2 regions of the Limosilactobacillus sp. genome follow, and region 2 is predicted to be linked to the other one. Evidence: riboswitches for the same ligand, from Rfam matches in the RefSeq annotation. Region 2 holds a riboswitch; the other holds the start of a gene.
What was found. Region 2 has a riboswitch for thiamine pyrophosphate ahead of thiM (hydroxyethylthiazole kinase). Riboswitches for the same ligand answer to the same signal wherever they lie in the genome.

Region 1: linked by a shared signal. The riboswitch ahead of LKE23_RS05850 (ECF transporter S component) and the one ahead of thiM (hydroxyethylthiazole kinase) in region 2 are both predicted to bind thiamine pyrophosphate.

The regions. Positions count from the first base shown of each region.
Region 1 is NZ_JAKVPE010000001.1:1,250,302-1,254,516, reverse strand. It holds gene LKE23_RS05860 (energy-coupling factor transporter transmembrane component T family protein) at 1-17, opposite strand, end outside; gene LKE23_RS05855 (ATP-binding cassette domain-containing protein) at 20-1,417, opposite strand; gene LKE23_RS05850 (ECF transporter S component) at 1,422-1,982, opposite strand; TPP riboswitch at 2,078-2,167, opposite strand; gene LKE23_RS05845 (sulfite exporter TauE/SafE family protein) at 2,285-3,070, shown strand; gene LKE23_RS05840 (TetR/AcrR family transcriptional regulator) at 3,080-3,592, shown strand; gene LKE23_RS05835 (nucleoside hydrolase) at 3,655-4,215, opposite strand, start outside.
Region 2 is NZ_JAKVPE010000001.1:462,306-466,520, forward strand. It holds gene LKE23_RS02215 (hypothetical protein) at 27-839, opposite strand; partial or broken gene LKE23_RS02220 (patatin-like phospholipase family protein) at 963-1,824, shown strand; TPP riboswitch at 1,877-1,983, shown strand; gene thiM (hydroxyethylthiazole kinase) at 2,079-2,876, shown strand; gene thiD (bifunctional hydroxymethylpyrimidine kinase/phosphomethylpyrimidine kinase) at 2,869-3,678, shown strand; gene thiE (thiamine phosphate synthase) at 3,681-4,215, shown strand, end outside.

The DNA.
Region 1 (4,215 bases), 790 kb from region 2:
TTCAAGCTTGGATTCATGGTTATTCACCTCCCAGGTAGGTCAGGCGCTGGTCAGCCAGGTGCAGGTGGTAGTCAACCAGGCGGTCGAGTCCGGCCAGCTGGTGACTGATGATGACGATTGTTTGTGGCAGGGCCCGCTGGCAACGCTTGATCAGGTCAATCACGACCGCAAGCGATTTTCGATCAAGCCCGGCGAAGGGTTCGTCCAGGAGCAGAACCGGGTGGCCGATCATCAGCATTACCAGGAGCTGAAGCTTTTTGCGCTGGCCCCCGCTGAGGGAGTAGACGACCCGGTTTTCCATTCCCGCCAGGCCAAAATCTTCCAGGATCGCTTGCAGGTGGTCATTGGTTAGGACCGGCTGCCGCTGGTGCTTGGCGCTGAGATCCAGTTCTTCAGCCACCGTGACGTTGAGGAACTGGTCGTTGGCCTGCTGAAAGACCATCCCAACCTGCTGGTGATATTTCCCGGGTGATAATTTGGCAATATCGGTTTCCCGGTAGGAAATGTTTCCCCGATAAGAGATCAGGCGGGTCAGGGCCTTGAAGAGGGTCGACTTGCCCACCCCGTTGGCTCCGGTCAGCAGGGTAATCTTGTTTTCGACGATCGGCAGGCTGGCGTCCTTGATCAGTCGGCTGTCACCCCGTTCGATAGTCAAACCGTCCAGTCGCATAATCGCCGGTGTCGTAGAATCGGGAACGGCCGTGTGCAGCGGTTCCTGGCTGGCGTTGTCGGCCTGGGCAATCAAGGCCCGTCCCTGGTCGGGGCTGATCAATTGAACCTGGTGGTCGTTAAAGCGGTAGACCCGCGGATCCAATCTGGAATAACCATGGCAGTCGTGGTCGGTGACGATCAGGGTGTGGCCGGAATGCTTCTGCCATTTGGCTAGCTGGGCGATCAAAAAACGGCGGTTGGCCTCGTCGATGCTGGCGAAGGGTTCGTCCAGCAGGAGGATTTCCGGGCGCATGACCAGAACCACGGCCAGGGCAACCCGTTGCTGCTGGCCACCGGACAGGGTCGCAATTTTGCGGTCGAGGAAATCCGTCACCTGGCAAAACGCGGCCGCCTGCTGGATTCGTTCCGCCATCTTTTCTGCGGGAACCTGGCAGTTCTCAAGGGTGAATTCCATCTCGTGTTGGGGCGTGTCCATGGCAAACTGCATGGCCGGATCCTGAAAGAGCATTCCGATCCGGGGACGGTGGCCGCTATCCGTGGGGACAACGACCCGCCCGCTGGTTACTTCGCCCCCGTATTTCGGCAACAGGCCGGCAATGATTTTCAAGAGGGTCGACTTACCGCAGCCGGAGGGACCGACGACGAGCGCGCTCTGGCCCAGCGGAAATTCAACATCAACCTGGTCAAGGATTGGCTGCTGGTGTTCAAAACGAAAGGTCAGCCGGTCGGTTTGAATAGCGTTCATTGGCTTACTCCTTAATGACGTGGGCCCGGTTGAGCATGTTGATGATCAGCTTGTTGAGGACGCCACTGAAGAAGAAGATCGACAGGAAGCGTACCACAAACATCACAATCAGCATGTGGCCGGCGAAGTGGCTGTAGCCGTTCCGGAACCAGTCCCAGCCGAAGGTGATCAGGGTCGTCGAAAGCGAAACCGTCAGGACGGTCAGCCAGTTATAAAGCTTGTAGAGGGTGACGGTAAAGCCCAGTTCGGTGGCGACCCCTTGGACGGCCCCGGAGATCAGGTTGGAAGCTCCCCACTGGTCACCGAGAAACATTTCGACGGCCGCTCCGAGAAACTCGCCAAGAAAGGACGAGCCGGGCAGGCGGAACATGAAACCGGCGAGGGGACCGGCCATGCACCAGATTCCCATGGTGATGTCGTTAGCCATCGGGCCGTAGCCGATTGGCGTCAGCAGCAATGTCAGCCCGTTGTAGACGAAGCTGGCCGCGTAGTAGATGACCCCGAAGATGATCCCGATCAGGGCCAGCAGAATGATATCGCGTAGGTGAAAACTTCTTTTGTGCATCAGAAAGACTCCTTAAAGTGAGATTTAGATTAAGGCGGTCAACGGGTAAGAAAAAGGCCCCACAATGCAGTCATTGTGGGGCAGAATTGTTTCTCTTATTATTTACCGAATCTCCCTCCGCTGGTATTGTCCAGTTCAGGTTCAATGGGTATTATCTCAGCCATCCGGCACCCCAGACATCGTATTAATCTCACTACTTATGATACATAACTTGGGGATAAAGTTCAAATTAGAGAAAGAGGTGCAGGACTGGGTGACAGCGTCTATAATAGTTGGTGTCAATAAATTTGTGAGGTTGTAGAATGTCTGGATTAACTTTTTTTGCTTTATTGGTTGTTGTCGGCATCTGTGCCGGGATCACGAGCGCGGCCGCGGGACTAGCATCGTTAATATCATACCCCTCGCTGCTGGCGTTGGGCTTGCCACCGGTGATTGCAAACGTGACCAGTAGCTATTCGACGGTGGCCAGTGGGTACAGCTCGGTCTTCGCCTCGGCCCGGGAGCTCCGTCACAACCGCAAGCAGATGTGGCTGATGATCCCGGTCGTTCTGGTAGGGTCAATGATCGGGGCCGTTCTCCTCTTCACCCTGCCGAGCAAGTACTTTAAGGAACTGGTACCCTTCTGTATCGGGGCCGCGGGGATCGTCCTGCTCTTTCCCCACCGGCCACGCCAGGCTCGCCCCGAACTGGTTCAAAACAGTCGGGCATTCGGTCGGTCCCGCCTGCACCGGGCGCTGGCCTGGGTCGGGATCTTTTTGGTCGGCCTCTACGCCGGCTACTTTAACTCGGGTGCCGGAGTGATGATGCTGACGCTCTTGACCGTTGTCAACAGTCAGCAGTCCTTTGCCATCAATAACGCCCTGAAGAACGTGACCATGACGGCCACCAACACGATGGCCGCCATCATCTTCTTCTTGGAGGCGGGAATCCACTGGAACTACGTGATCCCGCTTTTCCTGGGAAACATCCTCGGCGGAATCCTCGGGCCGATCATTGTCCGGCACCTCCCCGGCCGTTTGATGCAAATCATCGTTGGGATCGGGGCCTTGGTGCTGGCCGTCTCCCTGGTAATTAGAAACATGATGTGAGGAATGCCAATGCCAAGTCGAACCTTTACCAACCTCAAGGACGCTAAAAAGCAGCGGATTCGGACCGCCCTATTAAATGAATTCAGCCAGCACAGCCTGGCGACGGCCGAGGTGGCCCGGATCATCAAGGATGCCCAGATTTCGCGCGGCGCCTTCTATAAGTATTTTGCGGATCTGACGGATGCCTACCTCTACCTCCTGCAAGAAGTCCTGGTGGCGATTCACGTTCCCCTGGGCCAGGCGGGGCAGCACTTTGCCGCGCTGGACTACTACCAAATGGTCGCTGAGTTCGTCGACCGGGTTCACCAGGGACCCTACTACCAATTTGTTCGTAACCATTTCCTGACCAACGAGGGGATGCTGCCGCAGGAAAACGGGACGCAGCTGGAGCCGCAGACCGACACGCAATGGGCGGTGATGACCCTGTGCCACGCCACCATCAAGGAATGCCTGCTGGTGCCGGACGACCGCGACCAAGCCTTGGCGCGGCTCAAGAGAATGCTGGAGAAGATTACGGAATAACAAAAGGGATGAAGTCATTGGCGGCTTCATCCCTTTTGGTTAGAAGTGTTTATTTTTGTGGACTAGTGTTCCTTGAACAGGTTGGTCAGCAGGTCCATGAAGACGTTTAAGTAACGTTCCTTATCCACGTTGATGGCAACCTTAACGTTTGGATTTGGATCGTTCAACTTGGCGTTGTCACCAATGATCCGTGCGTAGTAAGGACCTTCCTCGTAGACACACTTAACGAAGAGGCTCAGCGTGGTAACGAAGGATGGGTCGATCCCGACACCAACGGCCAGTGGATCGTGAATGGCACAACCGTTCTTGTCGATGTCGAGGTTGTAGTAGGCGTCGATGTAGAAGTCGGTGATGTCGGCGTAGGCCTTCCCAGCCTTGGTGCCGAGTTCACGCCACTTAGCGGTTTCCTTCTTGGTCAGCAGGGTCCGCAGAGTAACGTCCAGGCCCACCATCGTCAGTGGCAGGTCGGAGGTCAGGACTTCGTTGCAGGCCTTTGGATCCTGGTGGATGTTGGCTTCGGCAACGGGGCTGACGTTCCCTTCAACGGTCAGGGCACCACCCATGAAGGTGACGTTGCCGATCAGGTGGGCAATTTCAGGATCCTTCTTGAGGGCAGCGGCCAG
Region 2 (4,215 bases):
CGAGTTCTGTCCCACCGCCTTTTTGATTATAGAAATTGTTCATCCAATTCTTGATTCAGCAATGAGCGATAGCGCTGCAGGCGCTGGACCCGATCGATCACCTGTTGATCGAGCTGGGCGCGGCGGTGCGGTCCCCAGGAATCCGCCAGCTGCAATTTGCCACGGCTATCGAAACGGTAGCCACCCCACATGTGCTGACTGATCGGTGCCATCAAAAGCGAGTCGACCACCCGCAGGAGGCCAATCGTGTGCTGGTCATCAAGGTAGCCAAGCGCCACGACGTCCCGGGGGTCAATGTAGTTAAAGATCTGACAGCGCAGGTCCAGGGCTATCTGGCGCTGAGAATCGCCAAGCAGCCAGTAGAGATTGGGGCCTTCATAGAGCCAGGCCCCCGCCACCTGGTCGGGTGCAGCACAGTTTGCCAGGGCAAATTGGCCGTTGATCGAGCCGAGGGAATGACCATAGACATAAAAGCGGCAGGTGGGGTGCTGGTGGAGCAGCTTATTAAATTGTTGGGCGGCGGTCCACATCTCCTGGGGGATGGTCGGCACCTGATTCAAAATGGCCCCGCCAATCGGCAGGTTTACCCGCAGCCATTCGTTCGTCCAGGTGGTCGGGTCACCCTTGCGAATCCCGGACGAGCCACGCAGAAGGACGGTGACTTCATGGGGACCACTAATGACCACGGTGGCGCGAAAGCCATTCTCCGTCTGTATCAGTTGGCCGACCTGGCCAATGATGAGCCCATCCACTTGGACCGTTTCTCCCACCTGCCAGTCATGGTATTCGAGCTGGGCCAGTTGAACCCGCTGCTGATCCGTCAGTTTATCATTGATCATTGGTCATCCCTCCCTTATCTCTATTATCGACGATCCACCCAACTAGTGCAATCCCGTTGACATTCCCCGCTGCGGGTGTTGTATAATTTTGGGTAACACAAAATTTAAGGGAGCGTGGAGTGAATGCTATACAATGCAGCTTTGGTCTTGGAGGGTGGCGCCTTTCGTGGTCAGTACACGGCTGGGGTCGTGGATACTTTTTTAGCCCACCACATCGAGTTTGACAACGTCATCGGCGTTTCGGCCGGATCGCTGTGCGGGGCGAACTTTGTCTCCAAGCAGTACGGCCGGGCAGCGATGATCAACATCAATCATCGCCACGATCGCGACTACATTTCATTCTCGCACCTCCTTCACCGCCAAACGATCATCAACCTCGACTACCTATTCGAGGATCATGGTTGGCGCTGGGAAAACTTTAACGAACGGGCCTACGAGCGTTCGGCTTCTAACTTTACCGCCGTTGCCACCAGCATGGTCACCGGCAAGGCCGTCAAGCTTTACCAACCCGGTCGGCGAAGACCTCACCCGGGCCCTCAAGGCTTCTTCGTCGATGCCGATCATCGCGAAGCCGCAGCGGACGAGCAAGGGCCTGTGCCTGGACGGCGGGGTGGCTGACTCCATTCCTTACGACCTGGCCCAGCAGCAGGGCTACGATAAGATCGTGGTCATCCGGACCCGGGACATCACCTACCGTAAGGAGCCAACCAGCCGCACCCTTGCCAGCCTTTACGAGCGTTACTACGGCCGGGACTACCCACTCTTCGTCCGAGCCGCCATTAATCGGCCAACCGTCTACAATCAACAGGTCGAGGAAATCAACCGACTGACCAGGGAGAAAAAGCTCTTCACCATCGCTCCCCAACAGCCAGTCAGGGTTAGCCGGATTGAGGGAAACGTTAAAAAATTACGTCAGCTGTACGAAACCGGCCAGCACGAGGCCGGCATGATCCTGCCGCAAATGATTAAATACTTGGAGCGGTAACCTTTTCCCGCGAAAAGTGCTATACTGAATGATAGTTAGAAAATAAATAAACATTTTGCATTAGGAGTGTCCGTCTGCCGGACTGAGATGCGCTCAAAAGCGTGGATCCTATGAACCTGTCAAGCCAGTACTTGCGGAGGGAAATGCGGACGAAAGAAATAATCCCCATCAGACCAACGTAAGTCTGGTGGGGATTTTCTAATAATGTGCCCAAAGTGTGCCCGGAAGGAGTGAATATTTTGAATTGTAATAATTTGCCATACGCATTAATTGATCGTTTACGGCAAGCCAATCCAGTCGTCCTGACGGTGGCCAACAGCGTCACCATTGATAAGGTGGCAGACGGGCTGAGTGCAATCGGCGCTTCACCAATCATGTCCAAGGAGCCTGCCGAGGCCGCGGCAATGGTCCAACTGGCCAACGCGATTACCATCAACCTCGGAACGATTACCGAAGCCCAGCTGAAACAAATTCGGGCGGTTCTGGACGCCAACGCCAACCGGCTGCCCGTTGTCCTCGACCCGGTCGCCGTCGGCAGCGTTCCCTATCGTCTTAAAATTGCCCACCAGCTTTTGGCGGACTACCACTTTACGGTCATCCGGGGAAACGCGGGTGAAATTGCGGCCTTGACCGGGGCCAAATGGCAAGCCCACGGCATCGACGCCGGTCAGGGCAGCATGGACCTAGCCACCATCGCCCAACAGTGTGCCCACCAGTACCACTCCCTCGTTGCGCTGTCCGGGCCCACCGACTTCGTCACCGACGGCCAGGACGTCTTTACCAACCCGCTGGGTGATCAATATTTGGCACTGAACGTTGGCAGCGGGGACATGCTGTCCAGTACCCTGGCGGCCTACCTAGCGCTAGGAGAAGCGCCGCTGCCAACGTGCAGTCTCGCCTGCCAGACCTTTGCCTTTGCTGGCGTTCAGGCGGCAAGGGATGTCCGGGGGCTCGGGCAGTGGCAAAGTCGGTTTTTCGATGAATTATGTCAGCTCACCAGCACAAGCGTGCAAGAGGGCGTCGTAGAAAGGATGAATAAAAACAATGACTAATGATTTTCCACAAGCTTTGACAATTGCCGGTACCGATAGCGGCGGTGGCGCCGGGATCGCGGCCGATTTCAAAACAATGCAGATGCGCCATGTCTTCGCAACCATGGTGGTGGTAGCCGTGACCGCGCAAAATACGCTCGGCGTCCAGGATGCCTTCCCGATGCCGCCGAAAATGATCGACGAACAGTTTGCCTCCCTGGCGGCCGACCTGAACATCCGGGCCTGCAAGACGGGAATGCTGGCCGACGTCCCGCGGGTCAAGGCGGTGGTGGCCAATCTGAAGAAGTACGATTTTGGGCCCCTGACCGTTGATCCGGTCATGATTGCCAAGGGCGGGGCTAAGCTGCTCAGCGATGACGCCATCGCGGTCGTCCGGGATGAGCTCCTGCCGCTCGCCGACCTGGTTACGCCCAACCTGCCGGAAGCCGAGGAGCTGACGGGGATGAAGATCGAGACGGAAGATGAAATGGTCACTGCCGGCAAGAAGCTCCAGTCCCTGGGCGCCAAGAACGTCCTCGTCAAGGGTGGTCACTTCCACGATGCCAACGCCGCCAACGACTTTGTTCTCCTCGAAAACGGTGAAAACTTCTGGATGACCTCGCCGCGGGTTGCCACCCATAACACTCACGGAACTGGGGACACCATTTCCGCCTGCATCACCGCCGAGCTGGCTAAGGGCCACACGATGGAGGAAGCCATTCGGACCGGAAAGGCTTATGTCGAGGCCACCATTCGCGATGGTATCAATGTCGGCCACGGTCACGGTCCGCTGAACCACTGGGCGCAGATCAAGGAGGACTAATCATGCAATTCAAGCCAACAATGCTGCGGGCCTACCTGGTCGGCGGAACCCAGGACACCCACAACGATTCACAGGAATTCCTACAGAAGGTTGAGCTGGCCATGCAGGCAGGAATTACAGCCTTCCAGTACCGCGAAAAGGGGGCTTCACGGCTTAGCAACTCGGAAAAATTACAGATGGCCCAGCAACTGCGTGAGCTGACCCGCCACTACCAAATTCCCTACTTCATCGATGACGACGAGGAGCTGGCACTGCAGGTGGGAGCGGATGGGGTCCACGTCGGTCAAAAGGACCAGCGGATTGAAACCGTCATCCAGCGAGCGGCGGGTCAGCTGATGATCGGCTACTCCTGCAACACCTTGCCCGAAATTGCCAAGGCCAACCAGCTGACCGCTGTTGATTATATCGGTGCCGGCCCGGTCTTCCCAACCAGTTCCAAGGACGATGCCGACCCGGCACTGGGCTGCAACAAACTTCGGCAACTGGTCCAGGCCAGTCACCACCCGATCGTTGCGATTGGCGGCCTGAGTGCCGCTA